2 regions of the Roseateles sp. FW301-B2 genome follow, and region 1 is predicted to be linked to the other one. Evidence: predicted binding sites of a transcription regulator. Region 1 holds the regulator's gene; the other holds the start of a gene.
What was found. The regulator FNR, encoded in region 1, switches genes on or off when oxygen is low (the NO sensors DNR and NnrR bind a similar motif). The targets are predictions, from matches to a motif close to TTGATNNNNATCAA.

Region 1 (10,586 bases):
CCCGACTGGGCGCAATCGGTGGGCATGGTGTTCTCGCTGGTGCTGCTTGCGCCCAGCTGGGGCGGCATGATCAACGGCATCATGACGCTCTCGGGTGCCTGGCACAAGCTGCGTGACGACCCGATCCTGAAGTTCCTGATCGTCTCGCTGTCCTTCTACGGCATGTCGACCTTCGAAGGCCCGATGATGTCCATCAAGACGGTGAACGCGCTCTCGCACTACACCGACTGGACCGTTGGCCACGTGCACTCCGGTGCGCTGGGCTGGGTGGGCCTGATCTCGATGGGCTGCCTGTATCACCTGATCCCGCGCATGTTCGGCCGTGTGGAGATGTACTCCAAGCGCGCCATCGAGCTGCACTTCTGGGTCGCCACCATCGGCATCGTGCTCTACATCGCCGCGATGTGGATTGCCGGCGTGATGCAGGGCCTGATGTGGCGTGCGGTCAACCCCGACGGCACCCTGGTCTACACCTTCGTGGAAAGCGTCAAGGCCACCTATCCCTTCTATGTGATTCGCCTCGGCGGCGGTCTGCTCTATCTGGGCGGCATGCTGATCATGGGCTGGAACGTGGTGAAGACGGTGCAGGCTGGCAAGGCTCAGGCCGTGCGCATCCCCGCCGTGGTCGCCCACGCCTGAAGCAGACGGAGTCAACAAATGGCAAATACCAATCACGCCGTCGCTGGTCACGAGAAGATTGAAACCAGCAATTTCCTGATGATCGTGCTGGTGCTGCTGACGGTGGTCGTCGGTGGCATCGTCGAAATCGTGCCGCTGTTCTTCCAGCGCTCCACCACCCAGCCGGTGGAGGGCCTCAAGCCCTATACCGCGCTGCAGCTGGCCGGCCGGGACGTCTACATCCGCGAGGGCTGCTACAACTGCCACTCGCAGATGATCCGACCCTTCCGTGCCGAGACCATGCGCTATGGCCATTATTCGGTGGCCGGCGAATTCGTCTACGACCACCCCTTCCAATGGGGCAGCAAGCGCACCGGGCCCGACCTGCAGCGCGTCGGCGGCAAGTACAGCGATGAATGGCATCGCATCCACATGACCAATCCGCGCGACCTGGTGCCCGAGTCGAACATGCCTGCCTACCCCTGGCTGGCCAAGTCGAACGTCAACCCGGCCGACATGGCGCCCAAGTTCCGCGCCCTGCGCACGGTGGGCGTGCCTTATACCGACGACGACATCGCCAAGGCCGGCGATGAGGTCAAGGGCAAGACCGAGCTGGATGCGGTGATCGCCTACCTGCAGGTCATGGGCACCGCGCTCAAGTAAGGAGTGACCATGGATATCAATGACCTGAGAGCGGGATTCACCCTGCTGTCGATGCTGATGTTTGTGGGCATCGCCTTCTGGGCGTACTCCAAGCGCAATCTGCACCGCTTCGATGAGGTGGCCGCCATGCCCCTGATGGACGATGGCGAGCCAGCCGAACCCAACCTCGCAAGGAGGCCTGAATGAGTGACTTTTTCTCCAATGGCTGGTCGGTCTTCGTGGCCGGCGCCACCATCCTTGGCCTGCTGCTGTGCCTGGTGCTGTTGATCATCGCCAGCCGCCGCAAGATCATGGCCAACGACAACACCACCGGCCATATCTGGGACGAAGACCTGCGTGAACTGAACAACCCGCTGCCGCGCTGGTGGATGGGCTTGTTCGTGCTGACGGTGGTGTTCTCCGGCATCTACCTGGCCATGTACCCGGGCCTGGGCAGCACCGAGGGCAGCCTGAAGTGGACCAGCACCGGCCAGTACGAGGCCGAGCAGGCCAAGGCCCGCGCCGCACTCGAGGGTGTCTACGCCAAGTACGCGGCCATGCCGGCCGAGGCCCTGGCCAAGGACCCGCAGGCGATGGGCATTGGCGAGCGCCTGTTCGCGAACAACTGCGCCGGCTGCCATGGCTCCGATGCACGCGGCTCCAAGGGCTTCCCCAACCTGACCGATAGCGACTGGCTCTATGGCGGTGCGCATGACACCATCATCGAAACCATCAGCAAGGGCCGCAACGGCGTGATGCCGCCGATGGCCGCCGCGGTGGGCACGCCGGAAGACGTGCGCAATGTGGCCAACTATGTGCTGAGCCTGTCGGGCAGCCCGCACAACTCGATCGCGGCCCAGCTGGGCAAGCCCAAGTTCGGTGCTTGCGCGGCCTGCCATGGTCCGGACGGCAAGGGCAACCAGGCTCTGGGCGCGCCCAACCTGACCGACAAGGTATGGCTGCATGGCTGGGGCGAAGACGCGGTGATGGCGATGATCAACAACGGCAAGAACAACGTCATGCCCGCCCACGCCTCGCGCCTGAGCCCCGAGCAGGTGCGCGTGCTGGCGGCCTATGTGTGGAGCCTGTCGCAAACCACGGCCGTGGCCGCCAAGTAAGAAGTAGCAGAAAAGCAGCAACTGATGAGCAGCGAAGCCAGCGCCACGACCCAGCCCAGCCAGAGCGGTGGTGATGCCGCCGTGGAGATGGTTTCGCTCTATCAGGCACAGAAGAAGATCTACCCCCGCGCCGTCACGGGGTGGTTTGCGACCTGGCGCTGGAGCCTGGTCTGGATCACGCAGCTGCTGTTCTACGGCCTGCCCTGGTTGAACTGGAACGGCCGCCAGGCCGTGCTCTTCGACCTGGGCGCGCGCCGTTTCTATATCTTCGAACTGGTCCTGTATCCGCAGGACTTCATCTTCCTGACCGGGATCCTGCTGATCTCGGCCTATGCGCTGTTTCTCTTCACCGCGGTGGCGGGGCGGCTGTGGTGCGGCTATGCCTGCCCGCAGACCGTCTACACCGAGATCTTCATGTGGGTGGAGAAGCGCTTCGAGGGCGATCGCGCCGCACGCATGCGGCTCGACGCCGGCCCCTGGACCGCCGAGAAGCTGGCGCGCAAGGGCGGCAAGCAGCTGGTCTGGCTGAGCCTGGGCCTGTGGACCGGCTTTACCTTTGTCGGCTACTTCACGCCCATCAAGCTGCTGGGCAGCGAGGCCCTGGCCCTGAGCTTCGGGCCCTGGGAATGGTTCTGGGTGCTGTTCTACGGTTTTGCCACCTACGGCAACGCAGGCTATATGCGCGAGCAGGTCTGCAAATACATGTGCCCCTATGCGCGCTTCCAGAGCGCCATGTTCGACAAGGACACGCTGATCATCAGCTATGACGCCGAGCGCGGCGAGCCGCGCGGCGCGCGCGGGCGCAAGGCGGACCCGAAGCAACTCGGGCTCGGCGCCTGCATCGACTGCAATCTCTGTGTGCATGTCTGCCCCACCGGCATCGACATCCGCAAAGGCCTGCAATACGAGTGCATCGGCTGCGCCGCCTGCGTCGATGTGTGCAACGGCGTGATGGACAAGATGGGCTATGCGCGCGGCCTGGTGCGCTATGACACCCAGAACGGGCTGTCCCAGCACCTGACGCGCAGCCAGCTGCTGGCGCGCATGTTCCGCCCGCGCGTGCTGATCTATACCGCCATCCTTTTCGTCATCAGCGCGGCCCTGATGGCCAGCATCGCGCTGCGCACCACCTTCAAGGTGGACGTGGTGCGCGACCGCGCTTCGCTGGCGCGGCAGGTCGAGGACGGCTATGTGGAAAACGTCTACCGCCTGCAGATCATGAATGCCACCGAGCAGGAGCAGCGTTTCACGCTGACGGCCTCCGGCCTGCTGGGCCTGCGCATGCAGCCCGCGGTGGACGTCGTTGCGGTCGGACCCGCCGAGGCGCGCTGGATCTCGGTGGCGCTGCGCGTGCCGCCCGAGGTCGCGGCCAGCGAGGGCGCCGGCGCCCATCCGATCCAGTTCGAGATCCGCCGCCTCGCCAGCCCGGGCACCGACGCCGGCAGTCTGATGGAAAAATCAACCTTTGTGCTGCCGCGTTGAGCGGCGGCCCATTCATCCGAAAGAGCACGCCATGAGCAAGCAGCAAGACCTGACCCCGGCCGACAAGCCCGCCCCCTGGTGGCGCGAACGCATGATGTGGCTGGTGGTGGGCGGCCCGTCGGTGGTGATCGTCGCCTGCATCGCCACGCTGACGCTGGCGATCCGTTTCCCGGATCCGGTGATCGAGACCAAAGCCCGCCTGTCGGCCGACAGTGCGGAAGAGCAGGGCGCGGCCCTGCAGCCCGCCATCAAGGCCCGCAACCATGCGGCGACGGGCGGCCACTGACGCAGCAGACTCACAAGCCGAGGGGGCGCGTATGGGTGAAGCAGGGGACGCAGCAGGGGACGAAGCAGGGGACGAAGCAGGGGACGAAGCAGGTATTGAGCGCAGGCCAGGTGACCGGCCGGGGCTGGTGCGTTCGGCCATGTTCATCCTCTGGCCGTCCTTCTTCATGGCCGGCGTGACCGTGGCGCTGGTGTTCGCGGTGGTGGACCCCAGCGATCTGAGTTGGTTCGGCGCGGCCCCGATGGCGCTGCCGCGCGCCGCCATCTACACGCTCAGCTTCCTGATCTTCTGGCTGCTCATCAGCGCCGCATCGGCGATGTCGCTGTACCTGGCCCAGCAACAAAAAAGCCCGCCTCAGTAGCGGGCCTGGGCGGGCGTTTGAGGCTTTGCGGCCGCGCTCAGCAGGTGGTGCTGTTGACCAGCTTCTGCAGCCCCGGCTGATCCATGATGCGGATCTGGCGCTGCTTCACTTCCAGCAGCCCGTCTTCCTGGAACTTCGAGAAGGTGCGGCTGACCGTCTCCAGCTTCAGGCCCAGATAGCTGCCGATTTCCTCGCGCGTCATGCGCAGCACCAGGGCCGAGGCCGAGAAGCCGCGCGCCTGCAGGCGCTGGGTCAGGTTGAGCAGGAAGGCCGCCAGGCGCTCCTCGGCGCGCATGCTGCCCAACAGCAGCATCACGCCATGGTCGCGCACGATTTCGCGGCTCATGATCTTGTGGAACTGGTGCTGCAGATCGGTGAATTCGCGCGACAGCTCTTCCAACTGGCTGTAGGGGATCACGCAGACCTGCGAGTCCTCCAAGGCCACGGCGTCGCAGCTGTGGCGGTCATTGCTGATGCCGTCCAGCCCCAGCAACTCGCCGGCCATCTGGAAGCCGGTGACCTGGTCGCGCCCGTCTTCGGAAGACACGCAGGTCTTGAAGAACCCGGTGCGCACCGCATAAAGCGACTGGAAGGAGTCCCCGGTACGGAACAGCGTGTCGCCGCGTTCGACATTGCGGCGTGTGGCCACCAGGGCGTCCAGTTGATCCAGGTCACCCTTGGACAGGCCGACGGGCAAGCACAACTCCCGCAGGTTGCAGCTGGAACAAGCTACCTTGAAGGGCTCGATCTTGATGGCGTGGTTGGCATTCATGTGGCGAATTATGGTGGCTGGGCCCGGAGCTGGGGCGGATTCCGCACCCGATGGCGTGCCTGTGTGCATAGAGTTGAACATGATGCTCCTCAAGATTGACGCCATTCTTTCTCTATGCTCGCGCTGCAAGATTGACCCAAGTCAAACGCCCTGTCAACGGGCTTGGCACAGTACGGTCCATGGAACCAAGAGTCGCTGAACCCCTGCCAGGCATCACCGAAGACGTGTTGCGCCGCTTTGACGTTTCCGGGCCGCGCTACACCTCCTACCCGACTGCCGACCGTTTCGTCGAGGCCTTTACCACCACCCAATACCGTCAGGCCCTGCAACAGCGGGCCCAGGGCGGCGTGGTGGGCGGCGGCGCGCCGCTGTCCATCTATGTGCACATCCCCTTCTGCGAGTCGGTCTGCTATTACTGCGCTTGCAACAAGGTCATCACCAAGCACCATGAGAAGGCGGCCGAATACCTGGACGCGCTGGTCACGGAGATGGACCTGACCCTGGCGGATCTCGGACGCACCCAGTCGGTGTCGCAGCTGCATCTGGGCGGCGGTTCACCGACCTTCCTCAGCGATGCGGAGCTGACGCGCCTGATGGACGACATTCGCAGCCGCTTCAAGCTCGCGCCCGGTGCCGAGATCTCGATCGAGGTGGATCCGCGCACCGTCACCAACGAGCGCCTGCAGCATCTGCGCGGCCTAGGCTTCAATCGCCTGAGCTTTGGCGTGCAGGACTTCGACCCGGCGGTGCAGAAGGCCGTGCATCGCATGCAGAGCTACGAGAGCGTGGAAGCGTTGATGATCCAGGCGCGTGCCCTGGGCTTCGAATCCACCAATGTGGACCTGATCTACGGCCTGCCGCAGCAGACGCCCGAGTCCTTCGCCCGCACCATCGCCCAGGTGGCGGCGCTCAAGCCGGACCGCATCGCGCTGTATGGCTACGCCCATCTGCCGCAGCGCTTCAAGCCGCAGCGCCGCATCGACGCCGCGCTGCTGCCGGTGGCGGCCGACAAGCTGCACATGCTGTCGGGCGCGCTCGGCGGCTTTGTCGGCCACGGCTACACCTATATCGGCATGGACCATTTCGCCCTGCCCAACGACAGCCTGGCGGTGGCCAAGCGCCAGGGCAGGTTGCACCGCAACTTCCAGGGCTACAGCACCCAGCCTGATTGCGACCTGATCGGCCTGGGCGTTTCCGCCATCGGCCGCATCGGCGCCACCTACAGCCAGAATGCCAAGACCCTGCCCGAGTACTACGACGCGCTGGCCCATGGCCAGCTGCCGATCGAGCGCGGCCTGGCCCTGTCGCGCGACGACCTGGTGCGGCGCGCCATGATCATGGCGCTGATGTGCCAGGGGCGGGTGGAGTTCGAGTCCATCGAGCTGGCGCATCTGATCAAGGTGCAGGACTACTTCGGCCCCGAGCTGGAGCGCCTGCGCGCCATGGCCGATACCGGCCTGGTGCTGGTGGAGCCCAGCGCGATCCAGGTCACCGCCATGGGCTGGTACTTTGTGCGCGCCGTGGCCATGGTGTTCGATCGCTACCTGAGCGCCGACCAGACGCGCGCCAAGTTTTCGCGCATCATCTGACCCCATGTTGGATCTCGCACTTGCCGGCTCGGCCCTGCTGATGGGCCTGGCCGGCACGCCCCATTGTCTGGCCATGTGTGGCCCGACCGCCGCTGCTTGCGGCAGAGCGGGGCGAGGTGCGGCGGGCGCGTTCCAGCTGGGCCGCATGCTGAGCTATGGGCTTGGCGGCGCCGTGGTGGCGGCCAGTGTGGGCGCGCTGGCCTGGATCGGCAGTGCGGCGGCCTGGCTGCGGCCGCTGTGGCTGCTCGTGCATGCCGCGGCCCTGTTGCTGGGCCTGTACCTGCTGGTGTTTGCCAGGCAGCCGGCTTGGCTGGGTCAGATCGGCCGCCAGGTCAACGTGGCAACGCTCGCCATGCCCGGGGCAGGGCGGGTGGTGCTGTCGGCCCCGGCTCGATCCGGGCTGGTCGGCCTGGCCTGGGTGGCCTGGCCCTGTGGGCTGCTGCAATCGGCCCTGCTGACCGCGGGCCTGGCCAGCGGCGCTGCGGCCGGCGCACTGGTGATGATGGCCTTTGCAGCCGGCTCCGGAGCGGGCCTGGCGCTGGGCCCCGGCCTGCTGCTGAAAGCCCTGGGTGCGCAAGGCATGGCCTGGGCGGTGCGCCTGGCCGGCCTGGCCCTGATCGCCGCCTCCGGATGGGCCCTGGGCCATGGCGTCTGGTTGCAGGTCGCCGCCCTCTGCGGCCTGCCCAGCTGAGAAACTGATCAAGGCCAAGACTTCTATAAGACTTGGCTCGCCGGCCGGCGCACCTGCCCTAGAATCACCGCTCTAATCGACCACCCCGCGGGCCTCTTTGATGGGCCGATCTGGATACCTCATGACTACTCAGCAACCGACCATCATCTACACCCTGACCGACGAGGCGCCGCTGTTGGCGACCGCGTCCTTCCTGCCCATCGTGCGCGCCTTCACGGCGCCCGCCGGCGTGCATGTCGAGACCAGCGACATCTCCGTCGCCGGCCGCGTCCTGGGCCAGTTCCCCGAAGCGCTGAGCGAGGCGCAGCGCGCGCCCGACCATCTGGCCGAACTGGGCAAGCTGACCTTGAGGCCCGAGGCCAACATCATCAAGCTGCCCAATATCAGCGCCTCGGTCGCTCAGCTGAAGGCCGCCATCAAGGAGCTGCAGGGCAAGGGCTACAAGATCCCCGACTTCCCCGAGAAGCCGCAGACCGACGAGGAAAAGGAGATCCGCGCGCGCTACAACAAGTGCATCGGCTCGGCCGTGAACCCGGTGCTGCGCGAGGGCAACTCGGACCGCCGCGCACCCAAGGCCGTCAAGGAATACGCGCGCAAGAACCCGCACAGCATGGCCGACTGGAGCCAGGCCTCGCGCTCGCATGTCTCGCACATGCATGCCGGCGACTTCTACCACGGTGAGAAGTCCATGACCCTGGACCGCGCGCGCAACGTCAAGATGGAGCTGATCACCAAGAGCGGCAAGACCATCGTCTTGAAGCCCAAGGTGGCGCTGCTGGACCGCGAGGTCATCGACAGCATGTTCATGAGCAAGAAGGCCTTGCTGGATTTCTACGAAAAGGAAATCGAGGACGCGCGCCAGACCGGCGTGATGTTCTCGCTGCACGTCAAGGCCACCATGATGAAGGTCTCGCACCCGATCGTGTTCGGCCACTGCGTGAAGATCTTCTACCGTGAAGCCTTCGAGAAGCACGGCAAGCTGTTCGACGAGCTGGGCATCAATGTCAACAACGGCATGGTCGATCTGTACAACAAGATCGCCACCCTGCCGCAGAGCAAGCAGGACGAGATCAAGCGCGATCTGCACGCCTGCCACGAGCACCGCCCCGAGCTGGCCATGGTCGATTCGGCCAAGGGCATCACCAACTTCCACTCGCCCAACGACATCATCGTCGACGCTTCGATGCCGGCGATGATCCGCAACGGCGGCAAGATGTGGGGCGCCGACGGCCGCCTGAAGGACGTCAAGGCGGTGATGCCGGAGTCGACCTTCGCCCGCATCTACCAGGAGATGATCAACTTCTGCAAATGGCACGGCGCCTTCGATCCCAAGACCATGGGCACGGTGCCCAATGTCGGCCTGATGGCCCAGCAGGCCGAGGAGTACGGCTCGCACGACAAGACCTTCGAGATCCCCGAAGACGGTGTCGCCAACATCACCGACCTGGACAGCGGCGAGGTGCTGATGAGCCAGGACGTGGAGCAGGGCGACATCTGGCGCATGTGCCAGTGCAAGGACGCCGCGATCCGCGACTGGGTCAAGCTGGCCGTCAACCGCGCGCGCAACTCGGGCATGCCTGTGGTGTTCTGGCTCGACGCCTACCGTCCGCACGAGGCGCAGCTGATCACCAAGGTCAAGATGTATCTGCACGAGCACAACACCTCGGGCCTGGACATCCAGATCATGAGTCAGGTGCGTGCCATGCGTTACACGCTGGAGCGCGTGATCCGCGGCCAGGACACCATCAGCGCCACCGGCAACATCCTGCGCGACTACCTGACCGACCTGTTCCCCATCATGGAGCTGGGCACCTCGGCCAAGATGCTGTCGATCGTGCCGCTGATGGCCGGCGGCGGCATGTACGAGACCGGCGCCGGCGGCTCGGCGCCCAAGCATGTGCAGCAGCTGGTGGAAGAGAACCACCTGCGCTGGGACTCGCTGGGCGAGTTCCTGGCGCTGGCTGTGAGCCTGGAAGACCTGGGCCTGAAGAACAACAACCCGCGCGCCAAGCTGCTCGCCAAGACCCTGGACGCCGCCACCGGCCGGCTGCTGGACAACAACAAGAACCCCAGCCCCAAGACTGGCCAGCTCGACAACCGCGGCAGCCAGTTCTACCTGGCGCTGTACTGGGCCGAGGCGCTGGCCGCGCAGGGCGATGACGCCGAGCTGGCCGCGAAGTTCGCGCCGCTGGCCAAGGCCTTGGCCGACAAGGAGACCACCATCGTGGCCGAGCTGGCCGCGGTGCAGGGCAAGCCGGTCGACATCGGGGGCTATTACATGCCTGACATGGCCAAGCTGGAAGCCGTGATGCGCCCGAGCGCGACCTTCAACCTGGCGCTGGCGTCCGTCGCAGCCTGATCAGAAAGACCGCACCATGTACCAGCACATCAAACGCCCCGAGCAGGGCAGCAAGATCACCGTCAATGCCGATATGTCGCTGACGGTGCCGGACGAACCCATCATCCCCTTCATCGAGGGTGACGGCACCGGCCTCGACATCACGCCGGTGATGCTCAAGGTGGTCGACGCGGCCGTGGCCAAGTCCTATGGCGGCAAGAAGAAGATCCACTGGATGGAGGTCTATGCCGGCGAGAAATCGACCAAGGTCTACGGCCCCGATGTGTGGCTGCCGGCCGAGACGCTCGAGGCCTTGCGCGAGTACGTGGTCTCCATCAAGGGTCCGCTGACCACGCCCGTGGGCGGCGGCATCCGCTCGCTGAACGTGGCGCTGCGCCAGGAACTCGACCTCTACGTCTGCCTGCGCCCGGTGCAGTACTTCAAGGGCGTGCCCTCGCCGTTGAAGGAGCCCGAGAAGACCAATATGGTGATCTTCCGCGAGAACTCGGAAGACATCTATGCCGGCATCGAGTTCGAGGCCGAGAGCGACAAGGCCAAGAAGCTGATCAAGTTCCTGCAGGACGAGATGGGCGTGAAGAAGATTCGCTTCCCGAACACCTCGGGCATCGGCGTCAAGCCGGTCTCGCGCGAAGGCACCGAGCGCCTGGTGCGCAAGGCCATCCAGTACG
Region 2 (10,586 bases), on a different contig from region 1:
CTTCACCGGGTGGTCGGCCGGCAGCTGATTGGCCACCAGCACCGGGCCCGAGGGCAGCAGCGTGCCTTCCACATCCTTGCCGCCGACGCGCAGGAAGTCGTTGTTGGCCACGCCATGGGTCTGGTAGTACTTGCCGGCGTAGCCGCGTTCCTTGAGGGTCTTCTGCGGCAGCACGGCGGGCGTGCCCGAGCCGGCGATCAGGATCGCATCGGGCTTGGCGGCCACCAGCTTCAGCACCTGGCCGGTCACCGAGGTATCGGTGCGGTTGTAGCGCTCGGCCGCCACCACATTGATGCCCTTGATGGCGGCAATCTTGGTGAACTCTTGGTACCAGCCCTCGCCATAGGCGTCGGCAAAGCCGATGAAGCCGGCCGTCTTCACGCCGCTGGCGGCCATGTGCTGGACGATCGCCAGGGCCATCATGATGTCGTTCTGCGGCGTCTTGAAGACCCAGCGCTTCTTCGCATCCACCGGCTCGACGATGCGCGCCGAGGCGGCCATCGAGATCATCGGCGTGCTGGCCTCGGAGACGGCGTCGATCATCGCCAGCGAGTTGGGCGTGACGGTGGAGCCGATCACCACGTCCACCTTGTGCTCGGTGATGAGCTTACGGGTGTTGGCCACCGCGGTGGTGGTGTCGGAGGCATCGTCCAGCACGAAGTAGTTGACCTTCTGGCCGGCGATGGTGGCGGGCAGCAGGCTCAGCGTGTTCTTCTCGGGAATGCCCAGCGAGGCGGCCGGCCCGGTGGCCGAGACCGTCACGCCCACATTGATGTCCGCCCAGGCCTGGCCCAGCAGGGTCAGGCCGGCCGCCAGGGCCAGCAGGGACTTCTTCAGAATCAGCTTGCGTTGCATCGTCTTGTCTCCGTTGTCGTTGAAATTTCGCGTGAGGGAAAGCATGCGCATATTCGGGCCGCCAGCCTTCACGAGGCTTGCACGGCGCCCAGGCCGCCGAAAAACAGATCCGCCACCATCGGCGCCAGCGCTTCGTAGGTCAGCTCGCCGTCGGGCTTGAGCCAGGTGAAGGTCCAGTTGATCATGCCAAACAGCAGCATGGTCAGCGGCTTGTGCAGCTTGGCCGCCTGCAGCTCGGGGCGCACCGCGGCCACCGCGTCGGCAAAGGCCGCCACCACGCCGCGCTCGATCGCCAGCAGGCGCTCCTGATCTTCGGGGTTGAGGAACTTGGTGTCCTCGGTAAGTACCCGGTGCTGGTTCTGCGCCTCGCCATAGGCCTGCATGAAGCGGGCGATGAGCGCGCGCAGATGCGCCTGGGGGGCCAGGTCTTGCTCGCGCACCTCTTCCACCAGCGCGGCAAGGTCCTCCACATGGCTCTCGCAGATCTGCACCAGCAGCTCGTGCTTGTCGCGCACATAGTGGTAGAGCGTGGGCTTGCTGACCTCGCAGGCCTCGGCCACCTGGTTCATCGAGGTGCCGGGGTAACCCTGGTTGGCGAACAAGCGCGCCGCCTGCACGAGGATGGCCTCACGCGTTGCGTCGAATCCGGGAGCTCTGCCTCTGGCCATTTAGCGGTTCTTCTTAGCGTTCATCGAAGGAGATCACCACGCGCGGCGTCAGCGCATGGGCTTGGCAGCTGAGGATAAAGCCTGCCGCGACCTCGTGTTTCTCGAGCGCGAAGTTCTTGTCCATGCGCACCTGCCCCTCGACGAGCTTGCAGCGGCAGGTCGAGCACACGCCGCTCTTGCAGGAGAACGGCACCTCCAGACCGGCGCGCGCGGCAGCGTCCAGCAGGCTGGGGTCGCTCTTGCTGAATTCGAACTCGCGCGCCACGCCGTCGCGGATCAGCGTCACGCGGGCGCTGTCGGCGTCCTCGGCACGCACCTCGTGCGGCGCCGGCTTGCCCTGCTGCATCTCCACCGTGCCGAAGCGCTCGATATGGATGCGCTCTTGCGCCACGCCGGCCGCCAGCAGCGCGGCCTCGGCCTCGTCGTTGACCTGGTAGGGCCCGCAGATGAAGGCCTCGGAGACGCTGGCCGGGTCCACCAGGGCGCCGAGGAATTCGGCGATCTTCTCGCGGTTGAGCATGCCGGCCATCAGCGGCGAATCGACCTGCTCGTCGCTGAACACATGGTGCAGCGAGACGCGCGTCAGGTACTGGTTCTTCAGATCCTCGATCTCCTCCTTGAACATGGTGGAGGCCTGGCGGCGGTTGCCGTAGATCAGCGTGAAGCGGCTGGCCGGCTCGCTGGCCAGCACCGTCTTCATGATGGAGAGGATGGGGGTGATGCCCGAGCCGCCGGCGATGCCCAGGTAGTGGCGCTCGGCCTTGGGGTCCAGCGGCACGAAGAAGCGGCCCTGCGGCGGGAACACCTGGATCACGTCGCCGGCCTTCAGGCTGGCGTTGACCCAGTTGGAGAACTTGCCGCCATTGACCTTGCGCACGCCCACGCGCAGCTCGCCGTCGTCGATGCCGGCGCAGATGGAGTAGGAGCGGCGCAGGTCCTCGCCGTTCACGTCGGCACGCAGGGTCAGGTATTGCCCCTGGGTGAACTTGAAGGTGTTGGCGTCGGCGGCCGGCACATCGAAGCTGACGATCACGGCTTCGTCGGTGTCGGGACGGACTTCGCGGACACGCAGCGGATGAAAGTGGAGGCTCATGATTCAGATGGGCTTGAAGTGTTCGAAAGGTTCCAGGCAGGCCAGGCAGCGGTACAGCGCCTTGCATGCGGTGGAGCCGAAGGCCGAGAGCTTTTCGGTGCGCTCGGAACCGCAGCGCGGGCAGGCCAGCTTGGTGAGCGAGGCGCGGTGCACCAGGCGGACGGGCTGGGCCCGGTCCGGACCGGCCGGCCCCGGCGGCGCGATGCCATAGGCCTTGAGCTTGGCTTTGCCGGCCTCGCTGATCCAGTCGGTGGTCCAGGCCGGCGCGCGCTGCATGGTGATCTGGATCTCACCGAAGGCGGCCAGCGCCGCGCGCACATTGTCCTGGATCAGCTCGGTGGCGGGGCAGCCCGAATAGGTGGGCGTGAGCACCACCTCCAGGCCGCCGGCGGTTTCCTTGAGGTCGCGCACGATGCCCAGCTCGTCCAGCGAGATCACCGGCACCTCGGGGTCGGGGATCTGGCGCAGCACTTCCCAGGCCGCCTCGAGGCGCCCGCAGCTGTTGGCGATCGGCAACTCGCTCATGGCGCTCACCAAACTCCGTTCGGATAGGCGCGCTGCAGGTACTGCATCTCGGCCAACATATGGCCCATGTGCTCGCTGTGGATGCCGACGCGGCCGGCCGGCACATAGGCGCTGGCCTTGGGCTGGGCCAGGCCGGCCTCGCCGAGGATCTCGTCCATCGCGGCCTGCCAGCCGGCCTTCAGCTCGCTCCAGGCCGGGCCCAGCTTGCTGCCCACGGCGGCGGCGTCCACCGCGTCGTCGGCGAACAGCTCGTTGAAATAGGGCCACAGCGTGGCCAGCGCCGCTTCCAGGCGCGCCCTGGACTCGGCCGTGCCATCGCCCAGGCGCAGCACCCAGTCGGCCGCATGCTGCTGGTGGTATTGCGCTTCCTTGACGGCCTTGCCGGCAATCGCCGCGACCTCGGCATCGCTGGACGACTGCAGGCGCTGCCACAGCCCCAGCAGCCAGCTCGCCACCGCGAAGTTGCGCAGCGTGGTGAAGGCGAAGTCACCGCGCGGCAGCTCCATCAGCACCGGGTTGAAGTACTGGCGCTCGTCGCGCAGAAAGGCCAGCTGGTCCTCGTCGTGGCCCTGGCCATCGAGCTGGCCGGCGCGGGTCAACAGGCCGCGCGCCTGGCCCACCAGGTCCAGCGCCATATTGGTGAGCGCCAGATCCTCTTCCAGGATGGGGCCATGGCCGCACCACTCGCCCAGGCGCTGGCTGAGGATCAGGCAGCTGTCGGCAATGCGCAGCAGGTAGCGGACGTCGGCCTTGTCGCCGACCTTGATCGATTGAGTGCTCATCGCCCTGCCTTACATGTGGTTCACGGATTCGGGCAGCTCGTAGAAGGTCGGGTGGCGGTACACCTTGTCTTCCATCGGATCGAAGTACATGCCCTTCTCGCCCGGGTCCGAGGCCACGATCTGGCTGGACAGCACCACCCAGATGCTGGTGCCTTCCTGGCGGCGCGTGTAGACCTCGCGCGCCAGCTGCACGGCCATCTTGGCGTCGGCGGCATGCAGGCTGCCGCAATGCTTGTGGTCCAGGCCGGCCTTGCTGCGCACGAAGACCTCCCACAGAGGCCATTCGTTCTTCGGGGCTTGTTGTGCGTTGCTCATGGTGTCGTGCTCCTCGGGGCTCAGGCGGCTTGCGCCTTGGTGGCTTGTTTGCTGGCATGGGCGAGTGCGGCTTCGCGCACCCATTCGCCCTCGTCCCAGGCCTTCACGCGGGCGGCCAGGCGTTCGCGGTTGCAGGGGCCGTCGCCACCCACCACGCGCCAGAACTCGGCCCAGTCGATGCGGCCGAACTGGTAATGCTCGGTCTCGGCGTTCCATTTCAGATCGGGGTCCGGCACGGTCACGCCCAGCACCTCGGCCTGCGGGATCGTCGCGTCCACGAACTTCTGGCGCAGATCGTCGTTGGAGATGCGCTTGATGCCCCAGCGCATCGACTGCTCGGAGTTCGGCGAGTCCTTGTCCTCGGGGCCGAACATCATCAGAGACGGCCACCACCAGCGGTTCACGGCGTCCTGCACCATCGCCTTCTGCTCGGACGTGCCGTTCTGCATCATCACCAGCAGGCTCTCGTAGCCCTGGCGCTGGTGGAAGCTCTCCTCGCGGCAGATGCGGATCATGGCGCGTGCATAGGGCGCATAGGAGCAGCGGCACAGCGGCACCTGGTTCATGATGGCCGCGCCATCCACCAGCCAGCCGATCACGCCGATGTCGGCCCAGCTCAGCGTCGGGTAGTTGAAGATCGAGCTGTACTTGGCGCGGCCGGTGTGCAGGGCCTCCAGCATCTGGTCTCTAGAGGTGCCCAGGGTCTCGGCCGCCGAGTACAGATACAGGCCATGGCCGCCCTCGTCCTGCACCTTGGCCAGCAGGATGGCCTTGCGCTTGAGCGTGGGCGCGCGCGTGATCCAGTTGCCCTCGGGCAGCATGCCGACGATCTCGGAATGCGCGTGCTGGCTGATCTGGCGCACCAGGGTCTTGCGGTAATGCTCGGGCATCCAGTCCTTGGCCTCGATGAAGTCGCCCGCATCGATGCGCGCCTCGAAGGCCTCGCTGCGCTGCTTGTCCTCGGCGCTCTGGACTTTCGCGGCGGTCTCCTGCGGGCCGACGCTCATGGCTTGGGTGTACATGCGGGTACTCCTTACTTAGGTCTTTGGTCGATGACCCGGCGGGCCTTGCCCACCAGCGTGCGTTCAATCGATTCCGGCGCCCCGATCACCACCTTGGTGGAGACGCCGATCAGGGTCTTGATGCGGTGCTGCAGCGATTTGGCGATCTCGCCCACATTGGCGCTGTTGACGGCCACCGGCTGCAGCTCGCAGCGCACCTCCACCGCGTCCAGTGGGCCGTCGCGCGTGATGACGATCTGGTACTGGCCCGAGAGCTGCGGCTCCTGCAGCACCAGCTCTTCCACCTGGGTGGGGAACATATTGACGCCGCGGATGATCAGCATGTCGTCGCTGCGGCCGACGATCTTGCCCATGCGGCGCATGCTGCGCGAGGTGGGCGGCAAGAGGCGCGTCAGGTCGCGGGTGCGGTAGCGGATGATGGGCAGCGCTTCCTTGGAGAGCGAGGTGAACACCAGCTCGCCCTCCTCGCCGTCGGCCACCACCTCGCCGGTCTCGGGATTGATGATCTCGGGATAGAAATGGTCTTCCCAGATCACCGGGCCGTCCTTGGACTCCACGCATTCGCTGGCAACACCTGGCCCCATCACCTCGGAGAGGCCGTAGATGTCCACCGCGTCGATGCCGGCCTTGCCCTCGATCTCGCGGCGCATCGCCTCGGTCCAGGGCTCGGCGCCGAAGATGCCCACCTTGAGCGAGCTGTCGCGCGCGTCCAGGCCCTGGCGCGCGAACTCCTCGATGATCACCTGCATATAGCTGGGCGTGACCATGATGGCGTCGGGCCGGAAGTCCTGGATCAGCTGCACCTGCTTCTCGGTCTGGCCGCCCGACATCGGGATCACCGTGCAGCCCAGCTTCTCGGCGCCGTAATGCGCACCCAGGCCGCCGGTGAAGAGGCCGTAGCCGTAGGCGATGTGCACGATGTTGCCGGGGCGCACGCCGGCGGCGCGCAGCGAACGCGCCACCAGGCCGGCCCAGGTGTCGATGTCCTTGAGCGTGTAGCCCACCACCGTCGGCTTGCCGGTGGTGCCCGAGGAGGCATGGATGCGCGCCACGCGCTCGCGCGGCACGGCGAACATGCCGAAGGGGTAGTTGTCGCGCAGGTCCTTCTTGGTGGTGAAGGGGAACTTCGCCAGATCGGCCAGGGTCTTCAGATCGCTGGGGTGCACGCCCTTGGCGTCGAAGGCCGCCTTGTAATGCGGCACGTTGTCGTAGGCCTGCTTGAGCGACCATTGCAGGCGCTGCAGCTGCAGGGCCTGCAGCTCGTCGCGGCTGGCGGTTTCGATGGCTTCCAGATCGCCGGGGGCGGGGGACTTGACGGACATGGGGGCTTACTCCTGAGCGCCCGAGGCAAGACCTGGCACCACGGGCTTCCCCTTGATGCGATAGGACTTGCCGCGGAACACGGCCACCAGCTGCTGCTGCTGGTTGCGAATGGTGATGTCATAGACGCCGGTGCGGCCGGCAAGCGAAATCTCGCTCGCCACCGCGGTCAGCGTGTCGTTCAAGCGGGCCGGCGCGACGATGTCGATCGCGAAACCCGAGGCCACCGTCAGCTCGTTGTACGAGTTGCAGGCGAAGGCAAAGGCCGAGTCGGCCAGGGTGGTGATGAAGCCGCCATGGCAGATGTCGAAGCCATTCAGCATGTCTTCGCGCACCCTCATGGTGAGCGTGGCGGCGCCCGGCGCCACCGCAGTGATTTCCATGCCCATGCCCTTGGAGGCACGGTCATTGGCGAACATGCCGTCGCGCACCGCTTCGGCGATTTGTTGAGGCGTCATGGGATTCAGCGGTCGGTGAACTGCGGGGCGCGCTTTTCCATGAAGGCCTGCACGCCTTCCTGGTAGTCGGCGGCAAAGCCCAGATGGCTCTGCATCACCGCCTCGAGCTTCATGGCGTCTTCGTAATCCAGGCTCATCGCCTCGTCGAAGGCGCGGCGCGTCTCCACCAGGGCGCGCGTCGGCAGGGCGGCCAGCTTCAGCGCCACGGCCTGCGCGGTGGCGGCCAGGTCGGCGTCGGGCACGCAGCGGGCGATCAGGCCCATCTGCACCGCCTCGGTGGCGCTGAGCTTCTCGCCCATGAGGGCCAGCTGCAGGGCGCGGGCGCGGCCCACCAGGCGCGGCAGCAGCCAGGTGCCGCCGCAATCCGGGATCAGGCCGATCTTGGCAAAGGCCTGGATGAAGTTGGCCGACTGGGCCGCGATCACGAGGTCGCAGCCCAGCGCGAAATTGGCGCCCGCCCCGGCCGCCACGCCGTTCACCGCGCACACCACCGGCACCGGCATGGAGCGCACGCGCAGGGCGAGCGGGATGTAGTAATGGTCCAACAGGGTGCCGATGTCCTTGGGCTTGCCGCCGGGCTCGAACTCCGGCTTGATCATCGCGTCGGAGAGATCCTGGCCGGCGCTGAAGGCGCGGCCGGCGCCGGTGATCACCACCGCGCGCACGCTGTCGTCGCGCGCCGCCTCGTCCAGCGCCGTGCGCAGCATCGAGAGCAGCTGCGTCGTGAAGGCATTCAGGGCGGCCGGCCGGTTCAGCGTCAGGGTGCGCACCGCGTCATCCTGGGTGATCAGCAACGGCGACTCGGCGTTTTCTAGCGTCATGGGCACAAACCTCAAACACGAAGAACAGGGAGATGCTTTGATCAGTCACAAACACTCTTGACCGACCGGTCGGTAGATCGTAAGGTCCAGCTTGATTCAACACAAGACCTATTCACGTCGGGGTAAACCCTTGACGCATATCAGGAGAGCGAAGCCATGCCCTGCTACTCGATCGACGGCGTGATCCCCGTCGTCCATCCCGACGCCTTCGTCCATCCCACGGCCGTGCTGATCGGCGACGTGCATGTGGGGCCGGGCTGCTATATCGGCCCGCTGGCGTCGCTGCGCGCCGACTTCGGCCGCATCGTGCTGCACGAGGGCGTGAACGTGCAGGACAGCTGCGTGATCCACGGCTTCCCGGACTCGGAGACCCTGGTCGAGCGCAACGGGCATATCGGCCACGGTGCGGTGCTGCATGGTTGCGTGGTGCGCCACGACGCCCTGGTGGGCATGAACGCGGTGGTGATGGACGAGGCCGAGGTGGGCGCCTACAGCATCGTGGCCGCCTGCGCCTTTGTGCGCGCCGGGCTCAAGCTGCCCGAGAAGTCGCTCATCGCCGGCCTGCCGGCCAAGGTCATGCGCCCGCTCAGCGAGGACGAGATGCGCTGGAAGCTGGAAGGCACGCAGACCTATCAAGACCTGACCCTGCGCTGCCGGGCCACGCTGCAGGAGGTCAGCCCGCTGGCCGCGCCCGAGCCCGGCCGCGCCCGCCTGCAGGTGCGCGGGCCGCAGACCCTGGTGGCCAGCAAGCGCGGCGAGAGCGCCTGAGCCGGGTCGCTAGCCTTACAGTGCGGCCATGGATGGCGCGCCTGTACTCATCAGCTTTCTCAAGGCCCTGCTGATCGGCGTCTCGATCGCCGCCCCGGTGGGGCCGATCGGCCTGCTGACGATCCAGCGCAGCCTGCAACTGGGGCCGCGCGCCGGCCTGGCTACCGGCCTGGGGGCGGCGGTGGCCGATGCCCTCTATGGCGCGGTGGGCGCCTACGGCGTGCACACGCTGATCCAGGCGCTGACCGCCGCGCGCCTGCCGCTGGCCCTGGGCGGCGGCGCCTACCTGCTGTGGATGGCGCTGCAGCTGCTGCGCGCGCCGGTCGGCAGCGCGGCGGCCCAGGCCGGCAAGCCGGCATCGGCCTGGCGCCATTTCGGCAGCACCCTGCTGCTGACCCTGGCCAACCCCGCCACCATCTTCTCCTTCATCGCCATCTTCGGCGCGCTCGCCGGCAGCGGCGCGGCGGCCAGCCCGGCGGCGATGGTGGCGGGCGTGTTCATCGGTTCGGCGCTCTGGTGGCTGCTGCTCAGCAGCGGCGTGGGCCGGCTGCGCGGCCGCTTCGACGCGCGCTGGCAGCGGCGCGTGAACCGGCTCAGCGCCGCCGTCCTGGGCGGTTTTGCGCTCTGGCAGCTGGCTCAGGCGGCCCAGACCTTGACCTGCGGCGCCAGCTGTTCCAGCTGAGTCAGGCTGGGCGGCGCGGCACCGGCCGCGGTGCAGGCCGCGGCGCCGGCCGCCACCGCCCAGCGCAGATGCTGCTCGGGCGCGGCCTCGGCATGGTGCATCAGGCTGTAGAGCAGGCCGGCCATCGAGGCATCGCCCGCGCCCACGGTGTCCACCACCGCCACCGCGGGCGGCTGGGCATGGAAGTCTCCGCGCGCATGGAACAGGCTGGCCCCCTCGGCGCCGCGCGTCAGCATCACGGTGGCGAGCGGGTTCCAGGCGCTGATCTGGGCCAGGCCGGTGTGGTAGTCCGGGCTGCGGAACAGGCCGCACAAGTCCTCGTCCGACACCTTGATGACGTCGGCAATGCGGCACATGCGCTCCAGCGTCTCGTCATAGCTGGAGTCCATCAGGCTGCGATAGTTCGGGTCGAAGCTGATGCGCTTGCCCTGGCTCTTGAGCTTTTCGGCCAGCTCCAGCAGGCGCCGCGCGAGCGGCTCGCGCACCAGGCTGATGCCGCCGAAATGCGCCCAGCGCAAGGCCCTGCGCCAGCCCGAGGGCAGGCCGTCGGGCTGGAAATGCAGGTCGGCGCTGTCGTCGCCGATGAAGAAATATTGCGGCGGTTGGGTCTCGTGCACCACCGCCAGCAGCGGCGACTTGGCGAACTGCTGGATGAAGCGGGGGTCCAGGTTGGCATCGGTGCTGGCCTGCCAGAGCTCCTGGCCGAACACATCGTTGCTGATGCCGCCGGCAAAGGCGCTCAGCTCGCCCAGGCGCGACATCGCCGCGGCCACGTTCCACGGGGCGCCCCCGCAGACCGAGCGCCAGGTGTCGGGGCCGGTTCGTATCAGGTCGGTGAGTGCTTCGCCGAAGGAGACGAAGCTGGGAAGGTCCGGGTGCAGGACCGAGGTAATCACTGTCATGCCCGCATTCGACCCGCTGCCGGCCTCGACCGCAAGCCCCTCTAAGGTGGCCCCACACTTGATCTAGGGCAAAACCGACCAACCCCAGGCCCGCCAGGGACGAGCGCAGAGGGCACAATCCGCCGCATGACAGACGGCGTGATTCCCCTGATCGACCAGCGCTTGGTGGCGCTGGTGCCGGCCGTGCCGCGCGAGCTGCCCGCCGCCACCGGCCTGCTGGCCGATGCGCTGGGCCGGCCGCTGCGCGATCTGCGCATCTCGGTCACCGACCGCTGCAACTTCCGCTGCAGCTACTGCATGCCCAAGGAGGTGTTCGATCACTACCACGAGTTCCTGCCGCATGCCGAGCTGCTGAGCTTCGAGGAGATCACCCGG

Region 2: a site for FNR is predicted at 7,990-8,003, ahead of AC3WQY_RS07905 (phenylacetic acid degradation protein PaaY). Genes of this name have one in related genera too.

Annotation. Positions count from the first base shown of each region.
Region 1 covers NZ_JBYTBE010000017.1:9,073-19,658, forward strand. The annotation lists gene ccoN (cytochrome-c oxidase, cbb3-type subunit I) at 1-639, shown strand, start outside; gene ccoO (cytochrome-c oxidase, cbb3-type subunit II) at 658-1,281, shown strand; gene AC3WQY_RS13145 (cbb3-type cytochrome oxidase subunit 3) at 1,291-1,467, shown strand; gene ccoP (cytochrome-c oxidase, cbb3-type subunit III) at 1,464-2,378, shown strand; gene ccoG (cytochrome c oxidase accessory protein CcoG) at 2,403-3,860, shown strand; gene AC3WQY_RS13160 (hypothetical protein) at 3,892-4,146, shown strand; gene AC3WQY_RS13165 (hypothetical protein) at 4,286-4,507, shown strand; gene fnr (fumarate/nitrate reduction transcriptional regulator Fnr) at 4,545-5,279, opposite strand; gene hemN (oxygen-independent coproporphyrinogen III oxidase) at 5,459-6,868, shown strand; gene AC3WQY_RS13180 (sulfite exporter TauE/SafE family protein) at 6,873-7,559, shown strand; gene AC3WQY_RS13185 (NADP-dependent isocitrate dehydrogenase) at 7,681-9,918, shown strand; gene icd (NADP-dependent isocitrate dehydrogenase) at 9,935-10,586, shown strand, end outside.
Region 2 covers NZ_JBYTBE010000008.1:99,707-110,292, forward strand. The annotation lists gene AC3WQY_RS07855 (ABC transporter substrate-binding protein) at 1-855, opposite strand, end outside; gene AC3WQY_RS07860 (TetR/AcrR family transcriptional regulator) at 924-1,523, opposite strand; gene paaE (1,2-phenylacetyl-CoA epoxidase subunit PaaE) at 1,537-2,616, opposite strand; gene paaD (1,2-phenylacetyl-CoA epoxidase subunit PaaD) at 2,620-3,141, opposite strand; gene paaC (1,2-phenylacetyl-CoA epoxidase subunit PaaC) at 3,147-3,923, opposite strand; gene paaB (1,2-phenylacetyl-CoA epoxidase subunit PaaB) at 3,933-4,238, opposite strand; gene paaA (1,2-phenylacetyl-CoA epoxidase subunit PaaA) at 4,259-5,260, opposite strand; gene paaK (phenylacetate--CoA ligase PaaK) at 5,272-6,582, opposite strand; gene paaI (hydroxyphenylacetyl-CoA thioesterase PaaI) at 6,589-7,038, opposite strand; gene AC3WQY_RS07900 (enoyl-CoA hydratase-related protein) at 7,044-7,859, opposite strand; gene AC3WQY_RS07905 (phenylacetic acid degradation protein PaaY) at 8,016-8,627, shown strand; gene AC3WQY_RS07910 (LysE family translocator) at 8,656-9,309, shown strand; gene AC3WQY_RS07915 (carbohydrate kinase family protein) at 9,264-10,211, opposite strand; gene moaA (GTP 3',8-cyclase MoaA) at 10,338-10,586, shown strand, end outside.